One region of the Metabacillus sp. Hm71 genome, then DNA from elsewhere that is predicted to be linked to it. Evidence: riboswitches for the same ligand, from Rfam matches in the RefSeq annotation. Region 1 holds a riboswitch; each other region holds the start of a gene.
What was found. A riboswitch is a leader RNA that binds a small molecule or an ion and turns the genes downstream of it on or off. The one in region 1 is predicted to bind S-adenosylmethionine.
Positions count from the first base shown of each region.

Region 2: another riboswitch for S-adenosylmethionine. It lies ahead of ACSVDH_RS06485 (methionine biosynthesis PLP-dependent protein); the one in region 1 lies ahead of ACSVDH_RS16300 (hypothetical protein).
Region 3: another riboswitch for S-adenosylmethionine. It lies ahead of mtnW (2,3-diketo-5-methylthiopentyl-1-phosphate enolase); the one in region 1 lies ahead of ACSVDH_RS16300 (hypothetical protein).

Region 1 is NZ_CM200278.1:3,318,250-3,328,683, forward strand. Features, by position in the region: gene ACSVDH_RS16245 (zinc-binding dehydrogenase) at 1-32, shown strand, start outside; gene ACSVDH_RS16250 (GNAT family N-acetyltransferase) at 188-859, opposite strand; gene ACSVDH_RS16255 (GNAT family N-acetyltransferase) at 862-1,545, opposite strand; gene ACSVDH_RS16260 (carbon-nitrogen hydrolase family protein) at 1,556-2,437, opposite strand; gene ACSVDH_RS16265 (hypothetical protein) at 2,632-2,895, opposite strand; gene hxlR (transcriptional activator HxlR) at 3,067-3,429, shown strand; gene ACSVDH_RS16275 (VOC family protein) at 3,590-3,985, opposite strand; gene ACSVDH_RS16280 (SRPBCC family protein) at 4,130-4,582, opposite strand; gene ACSVDH_RS16285 (nuclear transport factor 2 family protein) at 4,738-5,136, shown strand; gene ACSVDH_RS16290 (YezD family protein) at 5,248-5,436, opposite strand; gene ACSVDH_RS16295 (RrF2 family transcriptional regulator) at 5,420-5,869, opposite strand; SAM riboswitch class I at 6,218-6,309, shown strand; gene ACSVDH_RS16300 (hypothetical protein) at 6,322-6,657, shown strand; gene ACSVDH_RS16305 (DUF445 domain-containing protein) at 6,831-8,090, opposite strand; gene ACSVDH_RS16310 (tripartite tricarboxylate transporter substrate binding protein) at 8,297-9,310, opposite strand; gene ACSVDH_RS16315 (tripartite tricarboxylate transporter permease) at 9,343-10,434, opposite strand, start outside.
Region 2 is NZ_CM200278.1:1,293,273-1,303,706, reverse strand. Features, by position in the region: gene ACSVDH_RS06500 (DUF1850 domain-containing protein) at 1-19, opposite strand, end outside; gene ACSVDH_RS06495 (TAXI family TRAP transporter solute-binding subunit) at 91-1,092, opposite strand; gene metC (cystathionine beta-lyase) at 1,417-2,601, opposite strand; gene ACSVDH_RS06485 (methionine biosynthesis PLP-dependent protein) at 2,588-3,712, opposite strand; SAM riboswitch class I at 4,072-4,211, opposite strand; gene ACSVDH_RS06480 (aldehyde dehydrogenase family protein) at 4,342-5,805, opposite strand; gene ACSVDH_RS06475 (acetolactate synthase large subunit) at 5,819-7,450, opposite strand; gene ACSVDH_RS06470 (CocE/NonD family hydrolase) at 7,968-9,713, opposite strand; gene ACSVDH_RS06465 (sodium:solute symporter family protein) at 9,850-10,434, opposite strand, start outside.
Region 3 is NZ_CM200278.1:2,110,765-2,121,198, reverse strand. Features, by position in the region: gene ACSVDH_RS09965 (MarR family winged helix-turn-helix transcriptional regulator) at 1-235, opposite strand, end outside; gene ACSVDH_RS09960 (ZIP family metal transporter) at 581-1,312, shown strand; gene ACSVDH_RS09955 (Spo0E family sporulation regulatory protein-aspartic acid phosphatase) at 1,392-1,655, opposite strand; gene ACSVDH_RS09950 (divergent polysaccharide deacetylase family protein) at 1,974-2,756, shown strand; gene abc-f (ribosomal protection-like ABC-F family protein) at 3,055-4,758, shown strand; gene mtnD (acireductone dioxygenase) at 4,831-5,367, opposite strand; gene ACSVDH_RS09935 (methylthioribulose 1-phosphate dehydratase) at 5,416-6,045, opposite strand; gene ACSVDH_RS09930 (2-hydroxy-3-keto-5-methylthiopentenyl-1-phosphate phosphatase) at 6,042-6,704, opposite strand; gene mtnW (2,3-diketo-5-methylthiopentyl-1-phosphate enolase) at 6,701-7,942, opposite strand; SAM riboswitch class I at 8,146-8,254, opposite strand; gene ACSVDH_RS09920 (pyridoxal phosphate-dependent aminotransferase) at 8,338-9,513, opposite strand; gene ACSVDH_RS09915 (carbon-nitrogen family hydrolase) at 9,616-10,404, shown strand.

The DNA.
Region 1 (10,434 bases):
AGGAAGGACACACGAAAGTCATTAGGATGTGAAATTTTTAAGGGAGAAAAATAGAATATATGGACCTTCTCATTATGGATATCTTTTTATAAGAAAATATAAAAAAGGCACAATTTTTTACTTATCTAAAAATGTGCCTTATACAATTGAGATATTGTCTAAATATAGATTGTGACTAGGGATCTATTTACAAAGGCAATAAAGCAATCCTGCTCTTTGATTCTAGATCTCGAACCATTGAATACCAGGAATCTGGTTTATTAGGAAGTACAGAGTAGTATCTTGTTAAAAATTCAACAACTAGTTTTGTTGGCAGTTCCTTTGTTCCTTTTTCCATTGGCAGGAAGCAAAGATCCAGACCGGTTACTGCTGTGCCATCATTGTCCCATGAAGGATGAACATAATCAAAATCAATGCGCTTATAGCCAAGATGTGATAACACTTCACGTCGCACATACGGGTCCATCGGTTTAATTCCGCCAAAATTATGATGCTCAACTAGATATGGATTATAAATTTCAGCAAACATCCCAAATAAGTCTTTGCCATTAGCCGCAGCTAATTCCTGTAAGTCTGCTAATCTATTTTCTGCTAAAAATGGTCCTACCCCAAGTCCAGCTTCTCCGATAATCGTAAAGTCTGTCATCGCCACATTAAAATCCTCATAATAACGATACTCCGTTGCCCCTACTACCTTCCCGTTACGTACAGCAACAAAGACACGAATACCCGGGTCCTCTAATGGTTCTTTCCAAAGTTCAAACTCTAAAACTTCTTCCTTCGGGAAAACATCTTGCATTAATTGATGCATTTGTTTAAATAATGGATCTTTTATATTTGTTATTCTTACAAATTCCATGCTTATTCATCTCCTTTAAAGGATGTAAAGTAAGGGTTTTTCCACTCCATCAGTACCCCGTAATTGTGAGATTCCTCATCTTCAAGGTAGTTAGCGACAAGCTGTACAGGTGTCCGTCCACAACGCAATAAGAAGGTGATGACGGGATCTTTTAGGTTCCCTTTCATCACTTCATCAATATAGTCATGTGCTGTCAGCTCATGCGCTACTTTATGAAAACCAGGCATTCTTCCGCCGCCAAGCAATCTTTCCAAGCCTAAATGAACGACCACTTCATACATCGACTGCATTAACCATTTCCCCAATCCGTATTTCCGATAAGCAGGACGTACGCCGATATCGACAACGTATAAGGTATTTCCGTTAGGGTTATGATTTGTGATATAACCATTATCTGTAATTTCTTCCCATGAATGTTCAGGGTGACTTGGATCAAAATTGACCATTAAGCCGGTCATTGATGCCACGATTTCTCCATTCACTTCCATGCATAATGCACCTTCTGGAAACAGCTTTACATGATTTGAAAGCTGCTCTGTATTCCACCATAATTCAGATGGAAATGGCGGTGGAAAACTTTCCTCCTGAATCTTAATTAAGCCTGGAAAATCATCAGTTTTATAATTGCGAATGATGGCAGGAACCGGCCGCTCATCTTTGAAAACAAAAAGCTCCTTCCGATACATAAGGTCCTCCTTAGACGAGCGTTTTACTTTCTTGATTTTCCCAATCTGGATAAAGGTCCGTTCGTCTGTCACGCCATGTTGTCACAGAACCATGTTTACGAACCTGATAGAGAAGCTCTAAATCGAGGTCTGCAGTCACAATCATATCCTGGTTAATTTCCCCTTCTGCTAAAATCCCTTTTGGTGGAAATGGAACATCATTTGGTGTAATGACTGCTGCTTGCCCAAAGTTCCCTCTCATAAAATCAACTGTTTCAAGCGAGCCAACAGTGCCTGTCGTTACGACATACACCTGGTTTTCAATCGCTCTGGCATGGCATGTATAACGAACACGGTGAAAACCATGACGATCATCTGTGCAGGATGGGCAAAAAATCACGTCCGCTCCTTTTGCTTTTGCCATTCGGACAATCTCCGGGAACTCGATATCGTAACAAGTTAACATAGCAACTGTTCCTTTTTCAGTCTCAAACACTTGCAGATCTTCCCCTGCGCTCATGTTCCATTCCTCAACTTCGGTTGGCGTAATATGAAGTTTCGCTTGTTCGGCAATTCTTCCATCCGGGTAAAACATATGGGCAACATTATATAATTTTCCGTCCTTGTTTATCACATGTGTACCGGCAATAATGTGCATTTTTGTCTTAATCGCTAATGTCATAAATAAAGAACGATATTGTTCGGTAAAATTCGGCAGCTGGTCGATCGTTAAGGATTCGCGAAACTCATTTTCGATCGACATTAACTGTGTGGTGAAAAATTCAGGAAACAAAATAAAATCAGCTGAAAATTCTTGAGCTGTTTTAATATAGTGCTCAACCTGCTTTGCAAATTGATCAAACGATGTAATCGTACGAAGTTGATATTGTACGGCAGATACTCTTAACTTCATTTATTCAACCTACTTTCATATCTAAATATCTAAGGAGATAAAACATTATTAATTTATACAAACTAATGACATTATGAAATAAATGAATAAAATTAACAAGTACCTACTTTTTTGTTACTTGGTTACTTGGAGGATACTAAAGGAAAACAAAGAAAATAGCCGGGCTATTTTACCGGCTACAAATATTTTGCGAGTTAATGGTATAAAGCTTTAATTGAATTTAGATCTTCTAATAATTGCTTGATTTCCTGCCTTGTAAATAATACAGGCATTTGATCATAAAGTGTAAGGACTTGTCCATCCTCTTCCTGCTGATGCTTACTCAAGTATTCATATAAAGCATTTAGTTGTTGTTCCTTAAGTGTTGTTTCTGTAGAAAAGGACTTTATTTCTTGTAAAGCAAATTCGTTTTTATCCTTATCAAACTCACCTGAAATAATGCCGCCTGATATTTTCATTTCAACACTCCCACATTTTTACCGCCCTTATGGTTTTATATTAATATATTACCCATATCGAGCAAAAGATATCGATTTTTTCAAAGTAGAAACAGACAGAGAATAACGATTATAATGATAAAGTACATATATTAATGGATCGTGGTTTGAAAATGGCAAGGGGGAAGTTGAATGGAAAAATATTTAAATCAATCATTTAATTGTGAAAAGGAATTAACCCTTTCGATTATCGGCGGTAAATGGAAGATGATAATCATCTGGCATCTAGGGAAAGAAGGGACAAAAAGATTTAGTGAATTGAAGGCTCTTTTGCCGAATATTACGCAAAAAATGTTTACGAACCAATTAAGAGAACTGGAAGAAGACCATATCATTCATCGAAAAGTCTACCCTGTAGTTCCGCCAAGAGTAGAGTACTCATTAAAGGAGCATGGACGAACGCTTATGCCGATCTTGGAATCGATGTATGAATGGGGAAAAGATTATATGGAAACGGTTGTTAAAGCAGAAGCAGATGATGAGAATTCTGTTTGATCATTTCTTTATTCATAAAGCAATAAATTTCATAAAAGGTGCCTGCCCCTTTGTCGGTTAACTCTGTTGGTCTATGAGGTGCAGGCACTAAAATTAAGTTAGCAATGTAGCGGATTCATTCTTGTTATGTAAGTGAACAGCAATCTAGGCCTTTCCGATTCTATTTTGCGTTCTCATCTGGTTGGTGAATGCCAAATACATTTCCCTCGGTATCAGCATAGTAACCCTGCCACGCCATTCCAGGCAGTGCATATTTAGGCAAGGCAACCTGTCCTCCATTTTTTAGAATTTCCGCCTCAATCGAATCATAATCTTCCACACTGATTGTACAAGTATAGCCATTTAAAGGCTGGTTCTTTTCCGGAGGAGGACCTTGTCGTTTCATTAAAGCTCCGTTAATTCCAAGCTCATTTGCATCACCCGTTACAGCTCCAAAATAAGGCATTCCAGCGTATTCGCTCCAATCTTCAAATGACCAGCCAAATACTTCTCCATAAAACGTTTTAGCCCGTTCCATGTCATCTACATGAATTTCAAAATGAACTAATCTTCCCATGATTTCCTCCTTATTTTTCGAACCAGATTTTTTGATTCTCAAACCATTCGTATGTAATTTCTACCTTTGGTCTTGCTAATCCTTCTTTATAATTGAAATAATATGGAAATCTATTCAGGAATCGTAAGAGACTGTCCTATACACTCATTTCTCCAGATATCTCTTCAATGCATCCAAATCTTTCGCACAGGCTTTTTTAAAGGTACCAGCCATCATTTTCCCAAAAAATTTCGCGAAACCAGTAAGCCCATTTATCTCACCATTCAACGTAATCTCAGTATGATCACCGGATGAAGCAAGTATGTATGTAAATACGAATTCTCCTTTCCCCGTTGTTCCTTTCGTGCCATCACAGCGAAGGACAATTTTATCAGGTTCTTTAAGCTCGACAACTTCAAAATGTTCAGTAGCTTCTTGTCCAAACATTCTTCTAGTTTCCAGCCACTGACTTCCCACTTGCAAAGGACCTTCATCTAATCGCTCTATTCCCACTAATCCTTGCATCCACTGCTTCGCAGAATCAAGATCAAGTAAACCATTATAGGCCATTTGTTTGGAAACTTTGAAGGATCTTTTCACTTCAAATTGAATACTCAAGGTATATTTCTCCTCCTTACATTTTTTCAAAAAGTATATCATACAACCATACTAGTTTATCCTATTATTGTTCCAGCGATTGACATAGAATTTTATTTATCATAAACGTCTATTCATTCTAATATGTAAATTTTTGAAAAGAAAGGATGATTTAAATGAATACAGAACAGTCGCCTACTTCGACAAATTCCCTCAAAGAAAAAGCAGTATCTTTTCTGCAGTTAGTAGCATCAGGAAACGTTCCGGAAGCATACGAGAGATACATAAGCCCTGATTTTCGTCACCACAATCCCTATTTCCGTGGTGATGCAGACTCTCTTATGATTGCGATGGAAGAAAATGCAGCAAAAAATCCTCACAAGATTCTTGAGGTCAAACTTGCTATTCAAGAAAAAGATACCGTTGCTGTTCACTCCCATGTCAAGCAAAATCCAGATGATCTTGGAGGAGCTGTTGTCCATATCTTTCGTTTTCTGGATAACCAAATTGTTGAATTGTGGGATATCGGTCAGCCTATTCCAAAGGATTCCCCCAATGAGAACGGTATGTTTTAAGGTACTAGCGTGAATTTTTTGCTATACAATTCTAAAAATGAAAACACGCTTCTTTTTTGTTAAATCGCAGTCAAAAAAGAGGCGTGTCTTCATTTTTTATAATCTAATAGACTAGTTAGTATTTAAATTTTTTAATCTCTCATTACTTTTCTTCATAGCAAAACGGTACTTCTCACCTTTTTCAATTTGTGTGACTTGAGAATCATGAACGGTAATTTGCACGGTCCCATATTCGATATTTTCAAGAAAACTGACGATTTTATCGATCACAGCCTGATCTATTTTAGTTTTTGAAGCCAACTAAATCATCCCCTTTAAATAAATTCAATTTGTTTAAAAGCAAATCTTCAAGAGTCGTACGGTCAAGAACATAGGCTATCGTATCCCTGACTAAAGACCAAAGCGGCTTTAATTGACATCCTGCTTCCAATGGACATGGCTCATATTTTGTAATCGATGCACAGCTCATTGGGGATAATGGTCCTTCTAATCTTCGAATCACTTCACCAATGTTAATTTGGTCTGCCTCTTTATGAAGGAAATATCCTCCCCGCGCTCCCCTTTTGCTTTTTACGAAATCCAATTTTTTTAATTGAAGTAATATTTGCTCTAAATAGTTGATCGTAACAAGGGTCTTATCTGAGATTTCCTGAATGGTCATGACCTGCCCTTGTTGTTGACCTAAAACCAATAAAGCCCTTAATGCGTACTCTCCTTTACTAGAAACCTTCATTTTCTCCTCCTATAAAGTTGAGTGATTTAGTCAACTTTTATCCGTTCATTATTTGTTGAGCAAAATAGTCGACATTAATTTATGATTCAATGAATAGTAATACTGCCTCTGTTAATTCCGACATTACCTATTGGTTATATTTGTTTTATTTATCATATGATGAAAGTTTAGAAAAATCAACCATTTTATTGAATTTTCATATCATTGATCTCACATCAGTCATACATGATCTTGTTCTAATACGGGTTTTTATAATAACTGTTGTATGCCTTTTAATAAAGAAAGCAACCTCAAACAAATCAATTGACAATTCCAATTAATCCGATTATTATAATGAGAAATAAAATCATCTTATCAAGAGAGGTGGAGGAACTGGTCCTGCGAAACCTCAGCAACCACAGTGTTTTTTTCTGTAAGGTGCTAATTCCAGCAGATAAGAAAGGAGAATGTTTATGAGCATTCATGAAATGCAGCTAGAGGTAAATGATTATTTAGATTTGTATCTTTTTGCAGGTCAGATAGGGGATCCTTTGTGGCAGGAAGAAATAATTGAAAAGCTAAAAACCATCCAAACTAAAAAAAAACTAAATCAATCAATATTGCTAAACAAATTTTTAAAAAGATATAAGGAATTAAATGAAGAAATTCTTTTTATTTATCATCAAAACAAACATCCATCTTGCCATCTTTACTTAGATGGCAAATTACGAAAACTCAAGCGACAGCGTCTGATAGTAGAACGCCAAATTCGGTGGATTCAGTCTTCATCATGGTCGAATTATTCTTAGGTTCATAATGATTTTGATTTTTTATGTGGAATACATTTTAGTAAAATTGAAAAAGGCGTGTAAACGGTAAAAGTTATACATGCCATTTTTTCTTTTATAAACTAAACTTAAATTTATTTTCATTAAAAACAAAAGGACACAGTATGGAACGATACTCTTAAATACGAGTAAACCTATGATACTAAACTAAACAAAGCTTGTACTCCTGTAAGGAGAATCCCTATGATAAAACCACAAACTGCCCCATTAACACGAATCCATTGAAGATCTTTTCCTATATGATTTTCCATCATATCGATCAGTGTTTCAGTGTCTAATTTATCCAAATTCTCCTGTACCAGATTGCCGATTTGTGAATGATTATTTTCAATGAAAACAGTTATTTGTTTTTGGATCCAGTGATCAATATCTTTGTTATTCTCCTGAATAATGGATAGTAAACGATTCTTCAATGGAATAAGATAGGTATCAATAAAATCTTCGTCATCTACGAAATCTAATACTTTTTGTTGTATTTTCCGCAGACTTTCCGTTATCGTTTGATCAGGCTGCCATTTCGCTAGAAGCTGATTTTTCCATTTCTCAGCTCCCTCCACTAACTCCCTATTATCATTCAAACCTTGAATCTCTTTTCTAAAATATAAAAGTAAAGCTTCTCGATTTGGCTCTCCCTCGTTTTGCAAACTCTTTACGACACTTAGTAATAGGTTCTGCACAATTTGACCCAGTTTTTCCTCACTAAGTAGACTTTGTATCGATTTTAGCGCAAACTGAAGCATTCCATCTGCTTCAATTTTGTTGATGACATTCATGGAAACGGTACCTAATCGCTGACTGGTTTGTTCTTGTCGTAACCAATGATCTGCTTTTTTTAACATGTGATCCAAAGCTTTCTTATCTATCTCTTCTTTAAGTAGCTGTGAGCTTATGACTTGAAGGACATTTCCCATTTCCATATTTGAAAGTGTCTCTATGATATGTTTTTTAATGAATGGTGTTAGCTTTTCAACTACTATGTAGCCAATCATTTTCTTGAGCAGCTTAATAAGAGCTTTTCTAAATGTATCATTTTGCAGCTGTTTTTCGATCATTGCCATTAGTTTGTCTGCAAAAGGAATGTTTTTTACTTTTTCCTGGATGCTTTCCTTAGAAAGCCAGTCATTTTTCAATATTGAAACAAGTGCATTTGACATTCTTTTACGATTCTTTGGCAGTAAAGCGGTATGGGGGATTGGTAATCCAAGCGGATGGCGAAACAGAGCAGTAACAGCAAACCAATCAGCTAAACCGCCAACAAGCCCCGCTTCAAAACCTCCATGTAATAAATCAATCCAAAGTGACCCATCAAATGGGATGGTTGCTATATAACCTACTCCCATAATCATTAATGAATATCTAGCAATTTTTTTTGATTCTTTTGTTTTTGGTGACATCCTATTCCCTCATTTTTAAATGATTTCCACATTTACTATACCTAATTACTTAACAAATTTCATCATAGTTCGTTAAAATGTCTTTTTAAGTGAAGGAAATGGACAACATATTTCATTTATGACAACCAACAATTAAAAATGGGTATTTTTCCTTTTAAATAGAAAAATAGCGTGTGTCAATTCACACGCCATCAATTTAGAAAATATTATTTCCTGATCCCTGTTTCTTCCGCAATTTTTGTATATCGATCTGTTTCTTCTTTTACATCTTTTGTGAACTCATCAGAATTTAAATAGGAAGGTGACAGCTTTATTTTTTCCAATTGCTTGATAAACTGCTGGTCATTTTCCATTTTTTGAACGGTTTGATCCCACTTTTCTACGATTTCATCTGGCGTATTAGCTGGAAACGACAAACCCGTCCACCATTTGACTGTTAAACCTTCAAAGCCTTCTTCTTTCACTGTCGGCACTTCTGGAAATAGAGGACTTCTCTCATCCGACTGAACAGCAAGCAGTTTAATTTTACCTGCTTCTACAAGCGGAGCAAATTCCCCAACTGTATGGACCGCAAGAATGACATGTCCACCTGCCACCTTTGCCGCAGAGTCTGATGCCCCCTCAGATGAAACCATTGATGTTTTCTTAAAATCGACTCCTAATGTATTAAGCCACTCCGCTGCCCCAAAAGAGGAAAAACCAGCTGGACCAACACTGGCCCATGTTAACTCAGCGGGATTAGCCTTTACCCATTCTGAAAACTCCTTGAAATTTTCCCATTCTGCATCAGCCTTTACAGCATAGGCAAGTGTACCTTCAGCAATTCTGGCTGCAAATTTGTTGTCCTTGCTTGTGATTGTAGGATTGGAATTTCCTGCTTCATACATAGTTGTCGAGGAATTGTTGTTAACTAATACTGTATATCCATCTGCCTTTGCCTCTTTTAACGCATATTGTGCACCGATGATTCCACCTCCGCCAGGTTTGTTTGTCACAACAACCGGCTGATCCCATTCTTGGCTTACATAATCAGCAACAGCACGTGCTGCCAGATCAACACCGCCACCAGCTGCAAAAGGAACGACGAGCTCGATTTGCCTAGTAGGGTAGTCGATACTATCACTGGATTTATTGGCCGTTGATGTTGAATTTGCCCCGCATCCTGATAGAAATACAGTCGTTAATAGAAAACCAGCGAAGATCGATTGTAATTTTTTCATGATAAATAACCTCCCAGATAAGATCTTTATTTTTAAGAGAATTCCATTTGTTCCCCTGTTTCTTGCATAATTCTATTTTTCGTTCTTTTCATTAAAAAGATTGAAAAAATTAAAAATACCACAGCAACTAATAGAATCGTTAAGGAGATTGGTCTTTGTATAAAGATAAGTAGATTTCCCGATGACATTTCCATTGATTGTAAAAAAGAGCTCTCTATTTTCGGTCCAAGGACAGAGCATAAAACAAATGGAATGATGGGCCATTGGTATTTATTGAATACATAACCCAAAACGCCAAAAATAATGGCAACAACTACATCAAACATACTATTTCTCACAGAATATGCACCAAGGATGCTAATTAATAAAATAATGGGAGCTAATATTCCAAAAGGAACCTCCGTCAGCTTTGCCCACACCCCGACCAAAGGCAGATTCAATACTAATAAAATGACATTCCCGATAAACATACTGGCAATAACTAGCCACACCATTTCGCTATTCTGTTCAAATAGAATGGGTCCAGGTGTCAGTCCATAAATCATTAGAGCTGCTAATAGTACCGCTAAAGGCGGCGATGCAGGTATACCTAATGATAAAAGGGGAATAAACCCGCCTGAACTTGTTGCATTATTAGCTGATTCCGGTCCTGCCACCCCTTCTATTGCACCTTTCCCGAATTTTTCAGGATGCTTTGAGACTTTCTTTTCTAGATCATAGGATAAAAACGATGTAATCGTGGCTGAAATTCCTGGTAAAACGCCAAGGAAAAAACCAAGTAAACTCCCCCTTATAATCGGATATTTACTCACACTAATGTCTTTTTTCGTCGGAAAGACCCCTTTTATCTTTACATGTTTCTTTGTACTGCGTTTTTCTTCTAGTCCTTTTAAAACTTCTGAGATGGCAAAGAGACCAATAATTATGCTGATCATTTCAAAACCGCCTGTTAGAAAGCTGAATCCATAATCAAATCTGGGCATACCAGTGGTAACACCAATTCCAACTAAAGAAAACAAAAATCCAAATAACCCCATAATGAACGATTTTTTAAATGAGAAGCCTGTTAAATTAAACAGGACAAGCAATGCAATGAGCATTAGGGTAAAATATTCCGGCGGACC
Region 2 (10,434 bases), 2.0 Mb from region 1:
TCATCCATTTATTTCTCAATGATTATCCCACCTAAAAAACGAAAAAGGAAATCGATAGATCGCAGGGCGATCTACCGACTAATAAATATTTTACTTGGAAACACCTTTTTCTTCAAAGTATTTCGCTGCACCTGGGTGAAGCTCCATTTTCCCTAAGCCTTCAAGTGCTGTTTCTGTTGTAATGAATTCACCTTTAGCATGAGTAATCTTATCTGTATTGTCATACAATGCTTTTGTCATTTCATAAACTAAATTTTCATCAAGATCCTTTGAAACAACTAACATTGCTTTAACCGCAACTGTTTTTACATCAGATTTAATATTGTACGTTCCGCTTGCAATCGTTTCTTCTGAATAGTAAGGATATTTCTCAATCAAACTTTGAATTTTATCATCTTCTAATGGCACTATCACAACATCATTTTGTGCAGATAATGCTTCTACAGCACCAGTTGGAGTACCTGCCGTAACAAATGCCGCATCAATTGTGCCTGATTGAATTCCATCTGTTGACTCATCAAATGAAAGGTTCTGTGCTTTAATATCATCAACTGTTAACCCATGAATCTCTAAAATTTGCATTGCATTAATATAGGCGCCAGATCCAGGTGCACCTACTGAAACTGCTTTCCCTTTAAGATCCTCAACAGATTTTATTCCGCTATCTGCTGTTGTCACAAGTTGTACAGTTTCAGGATAAAGTGATCCGATTGCTTGAATATTATCAATTGGATCCCCTTCAAACATTTCTTTTCCTTCAATTGCATATGCTGCAATATCCGTTTGTGAGAATGCAAGCTCCGCCTCTCCAGCTCTCAACGTATCCATGTTTTCTGCAGAAGCACCAGAGGTTTGTGGTGTAATTTGCGCATCGGTATTATCAGAAATAATTTTTCCAATTTGTCCACCAAGTGGATAGTATGTACCGCCTGTACCACCTGTTAATAAGCTTAAGTTTTGGCTTCCTCCCTCGTTGCTGCTTGAGCCTTCGCCACCTGACGCACTTTCATTGCCGCCGCTGCCGCATGCTGCTATCAACATGGAAAGTGTCAACAACATCACAAACAAAAGTCCCTTGTGACTCTTTTTCATAAAATTTCCCCCTTTTGTTATATAGTGTAAAAGCATACAATCTTATCTTAACATATGAAACAATAAAACTGTCAATTACGATAATTTTGAAAACAAGCGGTTTCTTGTCAAAAAATCAAGTAATTTAGCAGGTCAGCCTTATTAATTTTTTTTACCTCAACTCATGAAAAACACTATTTTCGTATAAACATTCTATTTTTCACCAACTCTATGTATAAATCTAGTATGATCTATTAAAGAAGTTCTTGTCTTTATTCTTGTAACATTATTTTACATTTATTTTTTGGTATCCTTCAAAAAAAAACTGACCCAAATGAGCCAGCTTTATCGAACACTTTCTTTTCTATTTATCTGTGGCAGCTTCTCGAGCGCCTCTGCAAAATCCTTGATTAAATCATCCACATTTTCCAAGCCTACGCTTAGTCTAAGCAGCCCATCTGAGATTCCGCGTTTTTCACGTTCCTCTGGAGGCATTGCCGCATGAGACATTTTCGCTGGATAGGATAGAATCGATTCTACCGCCCCTAAGCTTACAGCAAATACCGGGAGCTTAACGTTTTGAACGAGTGTTTTCACTGCTTCCCCATCTGCTAGTTTAAATGAGAGAACCGCACCGGCTCCTTCGGCTTGATATCGTTGTGTTTCATAGCCAGGGTGAAAGCTTAGTCCTGGATAGTAAACTTCTTCTACTTTCGGATGCTCACTTAAAAACTTTGCTAGTTTAAGTGCTGATTCAGAGGATTGCTTTAGGCGTACATGCAAGGTTTTTAACCCTCTTAATACAAGCCAAGCATCCTGTACACCTAACACAGCACCAAATGCATTTTGCAGCTTATATAGTCGTTCTCCTATTTCAGCATCCTTCACAACAGCAAGTCCAGCGAGTACATCACTATGGCCTGCTAAAAACTTTGTCGCACTGTGTAAAACAACATCAACACCTAATTCCAGAGGTCTTTGCAGCTCCGGTGTTAAAAAGGTGTTATCCAAAAAGGTTAGACAGCCATTCGCTTTTGCAAGATTAACAATACCGCGAATATCTGTCACCTTTAGCAATGGATTTGAAGGTGTTTCCATATAAATAACCTTTGTATTTGGACGAATTTCTGATGCAACTTGATGAAGATCTGTCATATCAACAAATGTATGCTCAATGCCGAATCTCGTTAAAACATCGGTGATAATTCGAAACGTTCCGCCATACACATCTTCGGTCACAAGGACATGGTCCCCTTGAGAAAGCAGCAGAAACGCGGTTGAAATAGCCGCCATTCCTGAAGAAAAAGCTAGTCCTCTTGTTCCGCCTTCTAATTCAGCAATTGCCTGCTCAAGCGCTTCACGAGTTGGATTGCCTGAACGTGCATAGTCATATTTTCCAAATTTATCAACATCAAATTGATGAAAGGTTGAGGAATGGTGGATCGGTACACTTACCGCTCCTGTCCCTAGGTCTACCTTTGCTTCATTGTGCAGCAGCTTTGTTTGAAACGACCACTCATGATTGCTCAACAGTTTCAGCCCCTTTCATCTGTTTAAAGCTTTGCGCTAAATCTTCCATAATATCCTCTGCGTGTTCAACACCTACTGAGAAACGTAACAGCCTATTACAGACGCCATTGGCAATTCGAATTTCCTCTGGAATATCCATATGCGTTTGTGTCGCCGGATACGTAATAAAGCTTTCGATTCCACCTAAGCTCTCTGCAAATGTAATCGTCTTAAGACTCTTTAAAAATGGATTTACCCATGCCTCATCCTGTAAACGGAATGACAACATTCCACCCTTACCTGGATATAAAACATCCCGCACATCTGGATGCTCCTCTAAAAAGCTAGCAACAGCTTTGGCATTTTGCTCATGCTGTCTCATCCGCAGCGACAAGGTCTTCATGCCGCGCATTAATAACCAGGAATCAAATGGAGATAACACGGCACCAATCGCATTTTGATGCTGGAAAAACTCTTCGCTTAATTGTTCTCCCTTTGTCACGACAAGGCCGGCCAGCACATCATTATGTCCGCCTAAATATTTGGTCGCACTATGGATGACGATGTCCGCGCCATCTAGAATTGGTGTTTGAATAACAGGTGTATAGAACGTGTTATCGACGATCACTAATAAATTGTGTTTTTTTGCTACTGCAGCAAGTGCCTTAATATCAGCTTCCTGCATTAAAGGATTTGTCGGTGTTTCGATAAATAAAGCCTTCGTTTTTTCAGAAATTAATTTTTCTGTTTCAGCCGGGTTTGTAAAGTCATCATATTGAAAGGATAAGCCATATTTTTTCCACTCTCTTTCAAATAAACGATATGTCCCGCCATACAGGTCAGAAGATACGATTAGTTCGTCACCGCTCTGAAAGAGGGCCATAATCGTTTGGATCGCAGCCATCCCTGAGCTGAAGGCAAAGCCGCGGTCACCGTGTTCTAAATCAGCGATTGCTTTTTCCACTAATAATCGTGTCGGGTTTCCAGTACGTATATAATCAAAGCCTGTAGATTCTCCAATTCCTGCATGTCGATAGGCTGTTGAAAAATAAACAGGGGGATTTACCGTACCTGTAACATTTTCACTGCGATTGCCGATTTGTGCTAATTTCGTTTCAATTCGTTGATTCATGTCTGTCACCATCCTAAGTGAGTTATTTTTCTAGATTATGATCATGAGAGGAAGCATTTTTAGACTTTTAAATAAAATAAAAAGTCTTCCCCGTTAAGAAGAAGACTGTGTATTTGGATGCGCTTCTTCTTATCTCTCAAGCATAATGCTGGTGTGGCTTGCTGGATTTAGCACCTTGGCACTCGGAAGATCTTGGTGGTTATGAAATCGTTGATTTTACATGTTGAAATTAGGAGGCTTTTAAATAGTGTTGTTTGGTTTTTTACAGCACGCAAGTGCTTGCGGCTTGCTTTGGCAAGCTTGGGGCAGATAATGAAAAATGCTTCGAACAAACAAAGGCGCTTTGTTCGAGTCATTTTCCATTATCTGCCCGTGCTGTAAAAAACAACATAGAGCCTCGCTTTAAACATAGCAAAATTAATATTCACCAGATCTTCACTCGTTTTGACCGGTTGCTGAGGCTTCATTGGGCCAGTCCCTCTGCCTCTCTTGATAAGAATGTATGAAATTTTTATCGTTTACTTTTTTTACTACTTTACATGATTCAAGTAAAGATTGCAATAATATTATTGCAATAGTTTGATATCTTCGACAATTTTTTCAATTTAGAAGGACATGAAAGAGATGCCTCACCCGAAGGAGGCATCTCTTTCATGATTTGTAGTTAATTTGATTCCGATAAATTTCATTTCTGTCATATCTTCAATGGCGTATTTAATTCCCTCTTTGCCAATACCGCTTTGCTTGACACCGCCGTACGGGTGATTATCCTGACGATATGTCGAGATTTCATTAATCCACACACCGCCCATTTCCAATTGGTCTGCAACGCGCATTGCCCGATCAATATCCCTTGTAAAAACACCTGCTTGCAAGCCATAAATCGAATCATTGGCATATCCAATGACTTCCTCCTCGCTCTCGAAAGGAATGACAGATACAATTGGGGCAAAAACTTCCTCAGCAATAATTTTCATATTTCGATCCACATTTGTCATGATCGTTGGCGCAAGTACCGTTCCGTTGCGTTCTCCGCCTGTTTCGATTTTTGCCCCTTTTTCAACCGCATCATCGATCCATTGCTTAGCCCGCTTTGCTTCTTTTTCGGTAATCATTGGGCCGATCTCTGTGTCTTCTTCCTTCGGATCACCAATTTTCAAGGCACTCGTTTGCTTTATATATTCTGACAAAAATGGCTCATAAATGCTCTTATGAACATACACTCTTTGTGCTGAGATACATACTTGTCCTGAAAAAGCGAAAGCACCTTTTACTAATTCTTTCACAGCACTTTCGATATGAGCGTCTTCAAACAAAATATTTGGCGAATTGGAGCCTAATTCCAACGTTACTTTTTTGAAGCCTGCTGACTCGCGAATTTTCCTTCCTACCGGCAAGCTTCCGGTAAAGGTAATTTTATGAACCTTTTCATGTGTGACAAGCGGTTCACCAACCTCTTCTCCTGTTCCCATTAACAGGTTTAATACTCCATCTGGAAGACCAGCCTCTTGAAATAGCTTCACGAGCTTATAGGCGGAAATAGGTGTTTTTTCAGCAGGTTTAAAAACAATTGTGTTTCCGGCTGCAATTGCTGGTGCAAGTTTATGAAGGGACAAATTTAAAGGAAAGTTAAAAGGAGTGATGGCACCCACAACACCCAGCGGAATTCGTTTAACAAACCCCATTCGGCTTTCACCGCCAATTGCCGCATCCATCGGAAGAACTTCACCAGTAATATTCTTGGCAAGCTCTGAGGCGAAACGCAAAACCTGAATGGAGCGGTTAATCTCATCGCGGCTGTACTTGATTGGTTTTCCTGCTTCCTGCACGATCGTTTCCGCAAATTCCTCTGCTCTTTCTGTCAAAAGATCGGCAGTCCGTCTTAAGATGTCAGAGCGTTTATGAGCAGGCATAAATTTCATGGTCGAATGAAAGGTTTCAAAGCTATTATTGACCGCCTCTTCAAGATCTGTACGAGTCGCTAACGCAAGTTCTCCAACTTTGTCTTGATTATAAGGGTTATGAACAGCCAGTGTTTCACGATTGTTTTCGTTCCGTTCTTGACCATTAATGATAGATCCGTATCGCATCATGCTTCCTCCTATCCTAGCAAAGAATTTTTCCAAGCTTCTCCGTTAATTTCATGTTTTCACTGTAATCAACCGGGCAATCAATTAAGACTGGCTTTTTCATTGCAATAGCTTTTTCTAACGCTTGCTTTAACTCTCCACCCTTTTGGATTTGAATCGCTTCAAAGCCATATGCTTTTGCCAGCTGGATAAAATCAGGGTTTCCAAATTTAATATAAGAAGAACGCTTAAACTTTTTCTGCTGATGCCATTCAATCAGACCATACCCTTCATCTCTCCAAAGTAAAACAATTATAGGGAGATTTAGACGTTTCGCTGTTTCAAGCTCTGCACCTGTCATCTGGAAGGATCCATCACCGCAGACTGCTACGACATTTCGCTCAGGGTGGACAAGCTTTGCCGCGATCGCTCCAGGAACCGCAATCCCCATTGAGGCAAGTCCATTTGAAATCAGACAAGTATTAGGCTGATACGTATGATACATTCTCGCCATCCACATTTTATGGGCACCGACATCAGAAATCACAATATCCTCTTCGTTTAGCACAGAACGTAAATCGGAAATGATTTTTTGCGGCTTTACCGGAAAGCTTTCGTCATCTTTAAATTGCTCAAGCTCATCTATTGCTTGCTTGCGAACACTTAATACCCAATCATTATTTCGTTCCATTGAGGAAACGACCTCATTTAGCTTCTTTATATTTTCATTGATATCACCAATGACATTTAATTTGACTGGATAATGGGCATCTGTTTCAGCCTCTTCTGTGTCGATGTGCAAAATAGGTGTCTTTGCTTCCGGATTCCAGTTTTCCGGAGGGTATTCTGCCATATCAAAGCCTATCGCAATAATTAAATCAGATTGATTAAAACCGCACGTAATATAATCATTGCCGCCCATTCCCGCTGTAAGCAAGCTAAGCTCGTTTTTCCACGATAGCGCCCCTTTCCCCATAAACGTATGGACAACAGGGATCTTTGTTTTTTTAACAAGGGTTAACAAACTTTCTGAAGCATGTCTTCTCGTAATTCCATTTCCTGCCAGAATGATCGGACGCTTTGCTTTTTCAATGATCGCTGCCGCTTCTTTGATCACACCATCATCTGCTTCCGATTTCGAATGATGAATAATTTCGAGTGGAGATGCTTCAATCTCCATATCGGCAATATCCTCTGGAAGATCAATATGTGTTGCTCCCGGCTTTTCCTTTGTCGCGACATGGTATGCTTTACGAACCACCTCAGGTACAATCTCGGCCTTTTTAATCTGGGCATTCCATTTTGTTACCGGTTCATAAAGATCAACTAAATCATAATATTGATGTGAAATTTTATGTTGGCGGTCTAACCCAGCCTGACCAGTAATCGCAATTAACGGATTCAGATCCATATTCGCATTGGCTACACCAGTTAAAAGATTTGTTGCTCCCGGCCCTAAAGTCGCCAGACAAACACCAGGCTTATCGGTAAGCCTTCCGTATGTACCAGCCATAAAGGCCGCACTTGTTTCATGTCTCGTTACAATAAATTCAATATCCGAATCCAGAAGTGCGTCCATAAGGTCGATGTTTTCTTCTCCAGGTATCCCAAAAATATACTTAACACCCTCATGTTCAAGACATTTAACGAATAATTCAGCAACTCTCATTTGTAAACACCCTTTGCAGATTAGTTCGATTCTATTTTTTAGTTTCCTTAAAAAGATGTTTTTTAAACTGATTTTTGAAAAATAATGGATTAAATGGTTTATTGGACAAAAAATTAGGGAAGTCAAATGGGGTAATCTGTCTTTAATTCCATGTATAGGTAAGGCCCATAGATTGTATGGTTTAGTAGTATTGATGAAGACTTAATGTTGAAGATGTCAGGGAGTGTCTATAAATTCTAAATAAAATCAATTAATTGATGAAATTTTACATTCTTGTACCACCACCATCGAACATAGAAGTACCTGAATATGGAACTAACAAAAATGGAGTATAATAATTAATGTGATTATATACTCCATTTTTTATCAATTTCCATTTTTTACATTTTATTAAGACTTAAGTGTCTTCTTTGGTATCAGCCAAGTTATCTATAAACCCATGTTTTTCAGAAGCCGGCATTTTTTCTTCAAATTTTTTATTTTCTTCTGCTGAAAGGCGCAATTCTCCTTGAAGGCCTTATAATTTTGGAATAACCGGTAACAAAATATGTGAAGGGTATTTCTCATTATGATAAATGGTTTGGGTGGCAGTATTAAACTTATTACCTTCCAACATAGTTGTACCATTATTAAAATTTACATCAAAACGCGGAAAATTGCTTGATGAAATCTCAACCCTAATTTGGTGACCTGCCAAAAATACATTACTCGTTGCCCATAAGTCGATTACATAAGGAATAATTTGATCTTTAATAATATTACGTTCCTTTTTATAGCCTTTACGAAAAGATGAACGAACAATACCGTCCGTTAAATTATAAGCGGTTCCATCCGGAAAAACATCCACTAATTTTGCTGTAAAGTCAGTGGAGCAGGCATTGGTTTTTGCATATAGAATTACCTTAATTGGACCTGTAACTTCAACAGCCTCTGTTAAAACATTACTCGTATAGACTAAAATATCTTCGCGTTCTTCTACAGTTCTTTGATCAATCGGACCAACTGAATGCAATTGATCAAAAAGTGTTCCTCCACCTATACTTGGTACTGGGTTTGATGGGTCAAAAATATATCGGTCTGTTGGTTCTTCTTTTGGCATTTCAACGGACAATCTACCGTCCCCAAATCTAGTATTAGCTTTCCCTTTACTATGGAAGTAGAAAGGGATATACTCAGTTTGCGGAAGCGGCCATGTGTCTTCTTCACGCCATGTATTTGTACCCATTACAAAGATTTTTACAGGTTTTTCTTGGAGAATATTTGTTTCTTTCTCTTTTAACCAATAATCAAACCAACGTAGGTGAAGATCTGTTAAATCTTCCTTATAGTCAATCCAGGCCTGGGAAGAATGTTGCCCGAATCCTCTTTCCCCAATCTGTGAACTAAAATCACCATGCGCCCAAGGTCCTATCATTAACTTTTGTGGCTGATCTACAAACTCTTTTAAATAAACATAGTTTGCAATAGTAGGAGCTAGAAAATTATCAAACCAACCTCCTAAATGAAAAGCGGGAACTGTTATTCCTTTTAATTTTTCAATTCCTAATGAAAATTCATCCCAAATCTTATCCTCCATTTCACACTCCAGCATGTCATAAAAGTACTCGGCTACACCCAGCTTCCTTAATGCAGGCCATTCTTTAATAGGGTAGAAGCGAAATTCCTCTTCAATATTATCTATTGTTTCAGCTAATTGAAGTATCTTATGTTTATACTCTTCCGGATCGGTAAATTTACGTCTTATCGCATCTGGCGCAATAGATTCTAAAGCCCAGGTCATATTCATTCCCAACCCATACGCTCCATTTTGAAAAAAGCTTCCTGCTCTTAAGTCATTAAATGTCTGGGCAGGGAAGATGGCCTTTAAATGAGGCGGATTTTCAGCAGCGGCAAGTAATTGTGTAAAACCGTAATAAGAAAGACCAAACATCCCTACCCTCCCATTCGAATATGGAAGCCTGGCAGCCCACTCAATAGCTTCAAACCCATCTTTTCCTTCATATTTAAAAGGGTAAAAATCACCTTCTGAAGCAAAACGCCCTCTTACATCTTGGATAATAACTACATATCCATTTTCAACTAAACGGTTAGTGTCCAAATAGCGGTGAGAATAATATGGATCATTCTTATTATACGGGAGACGGGTCAGTAATATCGGATACTGTTGACCATCGTAAGGACGATAAACATCAGAATATAAAATGGTTCCATCAGATAGCAGGCAAGGTACATTTTTTTCTACTATTATTTGGTGTTCCCCCAATTGTTCTCCCTTCCCTTCTGCAACTGCTTTTTAGTGCCTAATTTCTGTATTTCTTTAAGAGTCCATGTAATTTAAGCAGAGAAAAAATGTTGAAAATATCGTTAGATCAAGTGCTTACTCCACCAGTCTCCTATAATTACGATATATTTTTTTGGCTGACGTTTTCATGCAAGATTGTATTCTTCCCTTTTCTTTTAAAAGCACTAACAGTAAACATAAAAATTATGTTCACGGAAATAGCAGCAATACCAATATCAAGGTCCTGAATAAAAGAAGGAGCATCTGGGAATATACCGGCCATTGTGGCCTCTGTTAAAGTTAGATAAGCAACCAGCGCCACCCCTACTATCATTCCGACAGAAGCACCCTCTTTACTAACAGGGTTTTTCTTCATCAAGCTAAATAATAAAGATGGAAATAGCTGTAGTACAAAACTATAAGCCATCGTTAGCAACGCAAGCATCGTGTCCCCCCCAAAAAATGTAAAGTATAGAGAAACTAATGATATGATGGGAACAAAAATACGTGTTAATTTAGCAAGCATTTCATCCGAAGTGTCAGGTTTAAATCCCTTGTAGATATTTTTTGACAGCATCGTTGCTGATGTCAAAATTAACATCGAGCAAGGAATCAGGGCTGCAAGCATCCCGGCTGCGCCGACGAGGCCGACAAACCAAGAAGGAAACGCATCTTTTGCAATTTTAAACAAGGCAAGGTCACT
Region 3 (10,434 bases), 1.2 Mb from region 1:
GCTCTAATTTATCCACTACATAGGTAATACTTCCGCTTGCCAGTAAAATTTTCCCTCCTATTTGCTGTAAAGGCTGATCACCTTTATGATAAAGAAGCTCTAATACCGCAAACTCTGTAGGGTTTAAATTAAATGTTGATATATGCTTATTTACCACATCGTTAAATGCTCGATGTGCACGTGAAAGAACGATAAAGAACTTTAATGATTCTTCAATTTGATTTGATTTTTCCATTTCAACTCAATCCTTTAATAATTATCTTGAATTCAAAACAATTTTATTTCTATAATAGAGGAACATTTCCATCAAGTCAATATTTTATATTCTTTTTTGTTTGCAAACTTTTATGATGAATAATAGATGGTATCTATCATTATCTTATACATTTACATAAATGACTATAAATAAAAGGTGAGATTGCCCAAGTTTTTGTGTAAATCCCATACCATTCATGTCATTTTCATCACTATATTTGCATAGAATTTTATACATTGTTTCAATTTTGAATATTTCCGCGCTATAATAATTCATATGGATGAATTATTGCAAAGGTATTATCATTCAAAGGAGCATACATATATGTCTGGCGTTTTATTAGGTAGTATATTATCTGCATTATCTACAGGATTAGGAGCCCTCCCTATTTTGTTCTTACAAGGCACGATCACCCATCGTTGGCGTGATATTTTACTAGCATTTACTGCGGGGATTATGATGACAGCTGCAATGCTTGGGTTAATTCCAGAATCATTAAAATATGGCGGTGTACTGGAAGTTTCGATTGGTTTATTTTTAGGTGTGCTTATTTTAACAACATTGGAAAAGGCGATTCCACATATTGATTTAGAACATACCAAAAGCGGTATTAAATTCGACGAAAAGGCAATGCTGATTATCGCAGCGATTACCTTGCATAATTTGCCTGAAGGATTATCAGTTGGGGTTAGCTATGCCTCTGACATAAGTGATACAGGAAACTTAATTGCATTTGCAATCGGATTACAAAATGCACCGGAAGGATTTTTAGTTGCCTTGTTTTTAATTAACCAGAATATCGGCAAAGCAAAAGCATTTTTAATCTCCACAGCAACAGGAGCGGTGGAAATTGTCGCATCTCTGCTTGGTTTTAATCTAACCAATATTGTAAGTTTCCTTGTCCCATATGGTCTATCCTTTGCAGCAGGTGCGATGCTGTTTATAATTTATAAAGAGCTCATTCCTGAAAGCCATGGTGATGGTAATGAACGAAATGCAACCTATTCATTTATCACCGGGATCTTATTTATGGTGATTTTAATTAATAGCTTTTAATGGATTCGACAAAAAAAGAGACTGTCTTAAAAGGGTTTTACCTCCCATTTCGACAGTCTCTTTGCACTGAAAACTCAGCTTATTTTTCAATGAACTGAAGAGAATAATTGTCCGCTAGTGTCCAGCTTGTCATTGTATGGACAAATTCATAAAATGGATCTATTGTACCTTCCTTTTCTTCTATAAGAATAAGTTGATATTTATTTAAAAGCTTGTCCAAATCTTGACTACACTTTAAAGCTGAATCACTTGTTAAGCCCTCTGTATTTGCAGTCTCAATCATTTCTTGTCTCTTATTGTTAATTGTTTCAAGAAGCTTTTCTTTTAATCGATCACGATTCATCGAGAGCCCCTCCTTGTATTTAGGTAAGTTTTATTTAATTCTTTGGATAAAACTTACTTACTTTTGTAAGTATTACAGATTTTGCCAAGTTTGTAAATACTTTTGCATATTTTGACAATCTTTTAGTCACATTACTTTGACATTTTTCAACGATCCTCATTTATTTACTTGTTACTCTATTCCCATTCCATTCCAAATTTAAACTCTTATATTAAATAATGTATTCAGAAAGACATGTTTTTTCAATTCCTGGTTAGACTATTCAAAAACCAATTATCCTTTAGCGGTACAAGCAGGGTATAGCAAGGAGACATGTGTATGAAAATGCTTCTATTACTCGGATTCCTTTTCACAACATTTATGCCGTTAGAAATACATGCAGCAAACAATCAACAAGTCCGTGAGGAAAAACATGTTGCGATTGTCATTGATGACTTTGGTAACGGGATGAAGGGCACTGAAGAAATATTGTCATTACCAATTCCACTTACTGTAGCTGTCATGCCCTTTCTTTCAACAACTGAAAAGGATGCAAACCTTGCCTTTGCAAAGGGGCATGAGGTGATTGTTCACCTTCCAATGGAGCCGTTACATGGTAAAAAAAGCTGGCTGGGACCTGGTGCGATAACAACAGATTTATCAGATGGCGAAATAAGAGAACGAGTGAATAAAGCAATTGATGCTGTTCCTCATGCAGTAGGAATGAACAATCATATGGGATCAAAGGTAACAGCAGATAGGCGTATTATGAGAATCATTTTGGAGGTTTGCAAAGAAAGAGGCCTATATTATTTAGATAGTAAAACAACTGGTAAAAGTGTTGTTGCAGATTTGGCAATGGAACTCGATGTTCCCTATTTAGAAAATGAGCTTTTTTTTGATGAGCAATATACAATCGCTCATATAACGAAACAAGCAAATCTGTTAATGAATAAAATAGCGATGGATAATGAAATTATTGCCATTGGCCATGTTGGAATTGCAGGGGAAAAAACAGCTTCTGTACTTAAGCAATATATCCCTATGGTTAAACAAAAGGCAGAAGCAGTTACACTTTCAAAATTAATTTTTGATCCAGAAGAAGTGACAGACTTAGATTAAGAAAAAATGGAAAAAAATTTCACTACTATTGCATTTTTGTTTATTTCTTCATATACTATTTTTATATGAATGATCGAAAGGGTGAATGTTGAAGCAATGAAGTTCTAATCTTTTTTCTTAGGCCATTATATTCAATGATTTGAAATATAACGAAACCTAGAGAAATTGGATTAGTCTGCCATTCTTCAACATATACATGAAACAGCAAAAATTGATAATTAGTTGGTCACTTTTTGTTTATATCATTATGTATATTTTGGCATGTCAAATCTCTCTAGGCTCATAGGGAGGTTTTTTTATGTTTATGTTACAAGTGAGAAATCTAAAAAAGGTTTTTGGTGAAAAAATCGTATTAAACGATCTTTCATTTGATCTTTATAAAGGTGAGCGAATCGGCCTTGTTGGATCTAATGGAGCTGGAAAAACAACCTTGGCAAATATACTATATGGAAGCTTAGCACCTGATGAGGGAAACATAAAAAGAAACAATGATTTACGGATAGGATACCTGCTGCAATCAGTTGATTATTCTGTAAATGATTTCAACTATTTATCCGCTGAATTTCTTGAAAGTGCAAGTGAATTAGGTTTAAATAAAATACAAACTTGGGAGCAGGAACGTTTTCATCATTTAAGCGGCGGTGAAAAACTAAAAATTGCCTTAGCGCAAATCTGGTCGTCAAATCCTGATATTCTCATTTTAGACGAACCAACCAATCATCTTGATTTTCAAGGAGTCCATTGGTTAATTAGCCAGCTTGAAAATTTCCGCGGTACTGTCATCATCATTTCGCATGATCGTTTTTTCTTGGATAAAACAGTTACCAAAATATTTGACTTAGACCATGGAAAATTAACGGAATATAATGGTAATTATTCTGCTTACCGTAAGGAAAAGAAAAAACGTTACGAAGACCAATTACATCAATATGAAGTTCAACAAAAATATAAAGCAAATGTGGAAAGCCAGATCACTCAGCTACAACAATGGTCTGGAAAAGCGCATCGAACCATGCGAGATCAAGAAGGCTTTAAAGAATATCATGGCGTAAAGGCAAAGAAGATTGATAAAGCAATTAAATCAAAAATGAAGAGATTGAATAAAGAGCTTGAAAAAAATAAAATTGAAATACCTCAAGAAGAGAAAAAGGTTCGCTTTCAATTTGAAACGAATAGAAAACGAGGAAAGAGAATTGTTGAAGCCAAACATCTTACTAAAATGTTCGGAGACAGGTTTCTTTTTAAAGACAGCCATTTTTATGTAAATCATAGCGAGCGAATTGGAATCGTTGGACCAAACGGATCTGGAAAAACGACTTTCCTAAACATGCTTTTGGAAAAAGAGACATTAACGTCTGGTGAATTAATAAAAAGTCCTTCCTTAAAAATCGCTTACTTAAGCCAAGATGTTGCTGACATGGCTCTGTCTCAAACAGGGATTGAAGCATTGCAAATTACTGCAAAGGATAAGCTGTTTCAAGCGAGAACCATCCTTGCAAATATGGGGATGAAGGCAGATAAAATCTCGCAACAAATTGGCACACTCAGCTTAGGTGAACGCACTCGGATTAAACTAACCAATATGTTAATGAGCGAATATGACGTGTTGATATTAGATGAACCAACCAATCATTTAGATTTAGCCAGCCGTGAGCAATTAGAAGAAACATTAAGTGAGTTTACCGGAACAATCCTCATTGTCTCACACGATTATTATTTTATGAATAAGCTCTGTGATAAACTTCTCGTTATTGAAGAGCAAAAAATCAAGCGAGTAGAAATGAATCTCGAGCAATACGAATTGAAAAAACAGCAGCAAAAAGCCAGCCCAAACAAACAGCAATTGGAAGAGGAATTATTGCGTATAAATACCAAAATATCTGCTGTTCTTGGTGAATTAAGCCTGCTTACACCAGAAACAGATAAATATAAGGAGTTAGATGCTGCATTTACAGCTCTGACAAATAGAAAACGTGAAGTAAATAAAAAGCTTGGTCTCTAACTAATTGATCACTACGTGCTATACTATAGAAAAAAGCGTAGAGTTTAAGCAACACCTCTACGCTTTTTAAAATTATTTATTAACTTCTTCTTGATAAGGGTGCGCCACCCATCCTTCTGTTTCAATAAATAGCCGAACAGCTACAACTTGGCGATCGTCCATCAATGTGAAGAAATGTGGATTTCCTTCAGGTACAGAAATGACATCCCCTGCTTCAAGCTCAACATCAAAATAGCCTGTTTCTTCATCACCTTTAATGATAAAAATGCCATGTCCGGCAGTAATAGCTCGAACTTCATCTTCTGTATGAGTATGTACTTGTTCAAATTTTTTGAGCAAGTCCTCTAAGTTTGGCGTAGCATCTGATAATGCAACAATATCCCAGGTTTTATATCCTCTTCTCTCAGCTAAATCTTCAATCTCTTCTTTGTAAGTTGTCAAGATTTCTTCTTTTTCTTGATCAGTTAAAACAAACTTATCCTTTAAAGCAGCCGGAAGTTTATTTATATCCCAATGTTCATATAATACACCTTGTTTTTCTAAGAAGCTTAAAACATTATCATGACCTTGAATCACTTCTTTTGTATTTCTAACTTTGATCACTGCCATTTTCCTTCTCCTCCATTTTAAATAATATGTTATATTAATCAGGATTAACTATTTGTTCAGCATAAGGTTTTTGCAGGTGAGCAGCTTTAAATGATAGGAAAACAAAAATTCACTCGCTTCTAAGTATTTTTTAGCTTCCAATGCATCTCTTCCCCATACAGTAATTCCATGATTTCTTATTAGAACAGCGCCAGCATCTTCGTTTACAAATTGCGTGAATTCAGCGGCTAAGGTTGGAATATGTGCATGATTATAAATAATTGGGATGGTAAATTCAGCATCTTCATCCCACAATCCATATGCCTTAATGATTTCTACCCCTTTAAACGTAATACATCCTTTGTCACCATAAAGTTCAGAAATGACATTATTGTCAACTGTATGAACATGCAGGCTGCACCCAGCATTTGTTTTGTTAAAAACCTCTACATGAAGCAGTGTCTCTGCAGAAGGCTTTAAATGAGTGTTCTCAACTGGCAGACCTTGGCCATCTACAAGCAGGAAATCCTCTTTTGTTTCCTTCGTCTTATCCTTCCCGCTAGCTGTTACAAGAAAGCTGAGGGGGTGATCATCAACCTTTATGGCTAAATTACCACTAGTACCAGGAAACCAATCACGGTTAGCTAACACTCTTTTTATATCAGCAAGTTCTTCCCATCTTTGGTCCAATAGGCTCATGCTTTCACCTCCTCAAGGGAATCTAACACTTGAATCACATCATAAAAGGTTGTAAACGCTCGATGTGGCAGCTGTAAGTCTTTCGATTTTTCCAATAATAAATCCCTTGCTATCACGAGATCTGCCAGCTTTGCAGCTTGTAAATCTGTTATTGAATCGCCAATGACTATTTTGCCTTGTTCATTATCTGTTAACCTTTTAATAAGAGAAGGTTTACAGCAGCCGCAATCATTTTTACAAGTTTCATCACAGCTATACGGCCATTCAATCTGGATCATTTCCTGTGAAAAATCCGCTCTGTTACAATAAATTTGTTTCTCATCCACCAAACCGTTAAGGAGCGGATAAACAAAAAAGTCAATTCCCCCGCTTACGATGTATAGAGGAATATGGTTATCTTTCGTATATTGGACAAACTCTTCAAATCCTGAACGAATTTTTGCATGAGTTAAAATAAACTCGATAATCTCATTTTTTAATGAAGATGGCAGCAGCTTAAACATGCTGCCTACACCTTCTTTTACAGATATCCTTTGTGAAAGAACATCATCTTTAAGCTCATTCCATTCAGGAGGCGCAAATCTTTTCATGATCGCAATAATGTTATCCGTTTCCGTGATCGTTCCATCAAAATCACAGATAATTGCTTTGTTGATCATTTGCTCACCTCTTTTGCACCCCAGAGGTCAATGGCAAGATTAAGATCTGCACTTTCCGTTGCCGCTTCATGTAATGAAACCCCAGAGAGCACAGCATCAATTGCCGCACGAAATGCTTGTCCGCCTCCTATTGCTCCGTTTGGATGCCCATGAACTCCGCCGCCTGCATTAATCACTGAATCTTTACCAAAATCATGGATTAAGAGTGGTACAAGTCCCGGATGAATGCCGGCAGAAGGTACAGGGAATGACTGCTTATATGTTTCCTCATGTAAACAATTTGCAGCAATACCTAACGCTTCTTCACGATCCAATGCAACACTTCCGTACGGAGACGGAAATAAAGAAAAATCTGCTCCAGCGACACGCAAAAGTTTTCCAAGCAAAAGCGAGCTTGAAAAGCCGTAAAGACTTGAAGCTGTTGAAGCTCCGCTTACAGCTGGATGCGCCATAATTGGAATCGAAATATCAGGATCTTCAGCCAAACTTTGCAGCACATCAAGACCATAGGCAAACACATTGAATAATAACACATTCGCCCCAAGCTCAACCGCACGCATTGCTTTGTCTTTTAATTCGAATGTTTTTCCAGATAAATTGACTGCATATAATGCCTTGTGGCCTGTTTCTTCAAAGACATTTCGCAACACCTCTTTACCTGCGATTATTCTATCTTCAAAAGGTGTTAACGGATTATCAAACAAGATCTCATCGTCCTTGACTAAATCAACGCCGCCTAATACCTGCTGTTTTAGCTGCTCCTTCAAATACGTAAGGTCTCTCCCAATCACGCCTTTAAAAATACTCATCAACAGAGGTCTGTCATAGACACCAAGTAAATCGCGAATCCCAGAAACACCAAATTTAGGACCAGGAAAAGCTTTCTTGACTTCATCTGAAAATTCTAAATCTATTAACTTCACTTCTCCATCTAGTGAAAGCTTGCCAAAAACAGTCGTTAAAATGGCAGGAAGATCATGACTATAATTTAAACTAGGATAAGCAATTTTCAGCTTTCCAATCGTAACACGTTTCCCTAAATAGTGATTTGTATTTTCACAATTTTCTAGTTGCACGACTTCTAATACTCGACCTTTATGTGCTTTTAACTGTTCCTGCTCAAGCAATGGAAGATCTGTCCAGGACCCGACTGTTAAACCTAAAGCAATCCCTTCCGCTTTTTTATTTAAATCTCCTTTAGCATCATGAACAAGATAAGTAGCAATTACTTCACTCACTTAAAACCCTACTTTCTTAAAACACTTTTAGATTTTCTGAATTTTTTTATTTATCATTCTTATAGTACCACTTTTTATAAAGGCATGCTTCTTAAAACAATTCCTATTTCTTGAACAATTATGGCTGTATACAAACTAAAACAGCCTCTTCGATACTCATAGATATCGAAGAGGCTGTTACAAGCATGAATAACAAGCATATCTCCTTATCTATCAGCATAATGCTGCAAGAATTAGCACCGTGCTTAAATCCATCTTAAGTCGGTTGCCGGGCTTCATAGGGCTAGTCCCTCCACCTGCTCTTGATAAGAACGAAACGTTCATAATAATCATTAAATTTTGTGAAATTACTAAGGATTATGACAGAACATTTTCCAACTGTCAATAATGATTTTTTAAAACAGGTTTAAAGCTTTTATTCGCTCAGCAGCTTCCGCCAGTCTTTCTTCAGAAGTTAAAAGACCAATCCTTACATAGCCTTCACCATGTTCACCAAAACCGATCCCGGGCGCAACAACAACATGCGCCCTCTCTAATAAATAATCAGCGAAAGCCTCTGATGATTCAAACTGACTTGGCACTCGCAGCCAAGCAAAGAAAGAACCGGCTGGAGCCGTTACATCCCAACCAATTTCTGCCAACGCCTTTATAAAAACATTTCTTCGTGATTCATAAAGAACATTTAACTCTTCAACACATGATTGAGAGCTTAATAAAGCATGTGCAGCAGCCTCCTGGATCGCACTAAAAACACTGACATACAGATGATCCTGTAAAAGATTGAGCGCCTCGATAACAGAAGGATTTCCGACAGCAAACGCAATCCGCCACCCTGCCATATTAAAGGATTTTGAAAAAGTATAGATTTCAATTCCAACCTCTTTTGCTCCTTTTGTTTGTAAAAAGCTCATTGGCTGCTTACCGTCAAATCCTATAGCTCCATATGCAAAATCATGAACAACACAAATATCATTCTCTCCCGCAAATTTTACTGTCTCTTCGAAAAATTCCTTTGTAGCAGTAGCCCCGGTTGGATTGTTTGGATAATTTAAAAACATCAGTTTTGCTTGTTTCACCGCTTCCTTCGACAAGCTATGATAATCAGGTAAAAATTGATTTTCACTAATGAGCGGCATCATTTCCATTTTTGCTCTCGCAAGCTCAACACCTGACCAATAATCAGGATAGCCCGGGTCTGGTACAAGTACAATATCACCAGGATTTAATAAACATTGCGGAACCTCAACAAGACCTGCCTTTCCCCCGAAGAGAATTGCCACCTCTGTTTCCGGCTCGATTTCCACTCCATATTCCCGTTTATAAAAGGCTGCAACCGCCTCTTTTAGGAACAACTGCCCCCGGAAAGGCGAATATTTATGGTAAGCCGAATTTTCAACCGCTTTTTGCATCGCTTTAACAATATGATCTGGTGTGGGTTGATCGGGATTTCCTTGACCTAAATTGATCACATCATGTCCTTGTTCAACTATTTTGTTAACCTTTGCAACTAGGCTAGCAAAAAATTGCTTTGGCAATGACTTTAATAGATGTGATTGTTCATAGTTTTTCATTTTTAACACCTACTCAAAAAATTCTTGAAATTCTAGTCACAAATCATATATTGTTAGAATCAACTTGTAAAGTAAAATTTTTAAAATGAAGGTGTGATTTAAATGAAACCTATCATAACTTGCATACAATTAGATATTAAATTTGGTGATCCATCTTTTAATTATCGACAAGTAGAAGAAAAAGTGGCATCGATTATTGAAAAAGAAAAACCATCCATTATTGTTCTTCCTGAGCTTTGGACGACGGGATATGATTTAACGCGTTTAGATGAAATTGCCGATGAAAACGGCGAACAAACGAGAAAATTCATTAGTGAACTTGCGAAAAAATATCGAGTTAACATCGTTGGAGGTTCTGTAGCCAAAAAGGTGGAAGATCAAATAACAAACACGATGTACATATTCGATCATCAAGGGGAATTGGTTAACGAATATAGTAAGCTCCATTTATTTAAATTAATGGATGAACATCATTACTTAACAGCGGGAACTGAAAAAGGTTTGTTTAACATTGCTGACATACATTGTGCTGGTGTAATCTGCTATGATATTCGTTTTCCCGAATGGATTCGCGCCCATACAACAAGAGGTGCAGAAGTATTATTTGTCGTAGCAGAATGGCCGCTGCTGCGACTCCATCACTGGAGAACACTGCTATTAAGCCGTGCAATTGAAAATCAGTGCTATGTTGTAGCCTGTAATCGCGCCGGCTCTGATCCAAATAATGAATTCGCCGGTCATTCTATGATTATTGATCCATGGGGAACAGTGATTGCAGAAGCTGACGAGAAAGCCGGTTCCATCTCTGCAGCGATCGATGCTGAAATGGTTAAAACCGTTAGAAGCAAAATCCCTGTCTTTGATGACAGATTACCTGAATTTTATCATTGATTATTGAAAATAGTGTTGACAAATTTAATA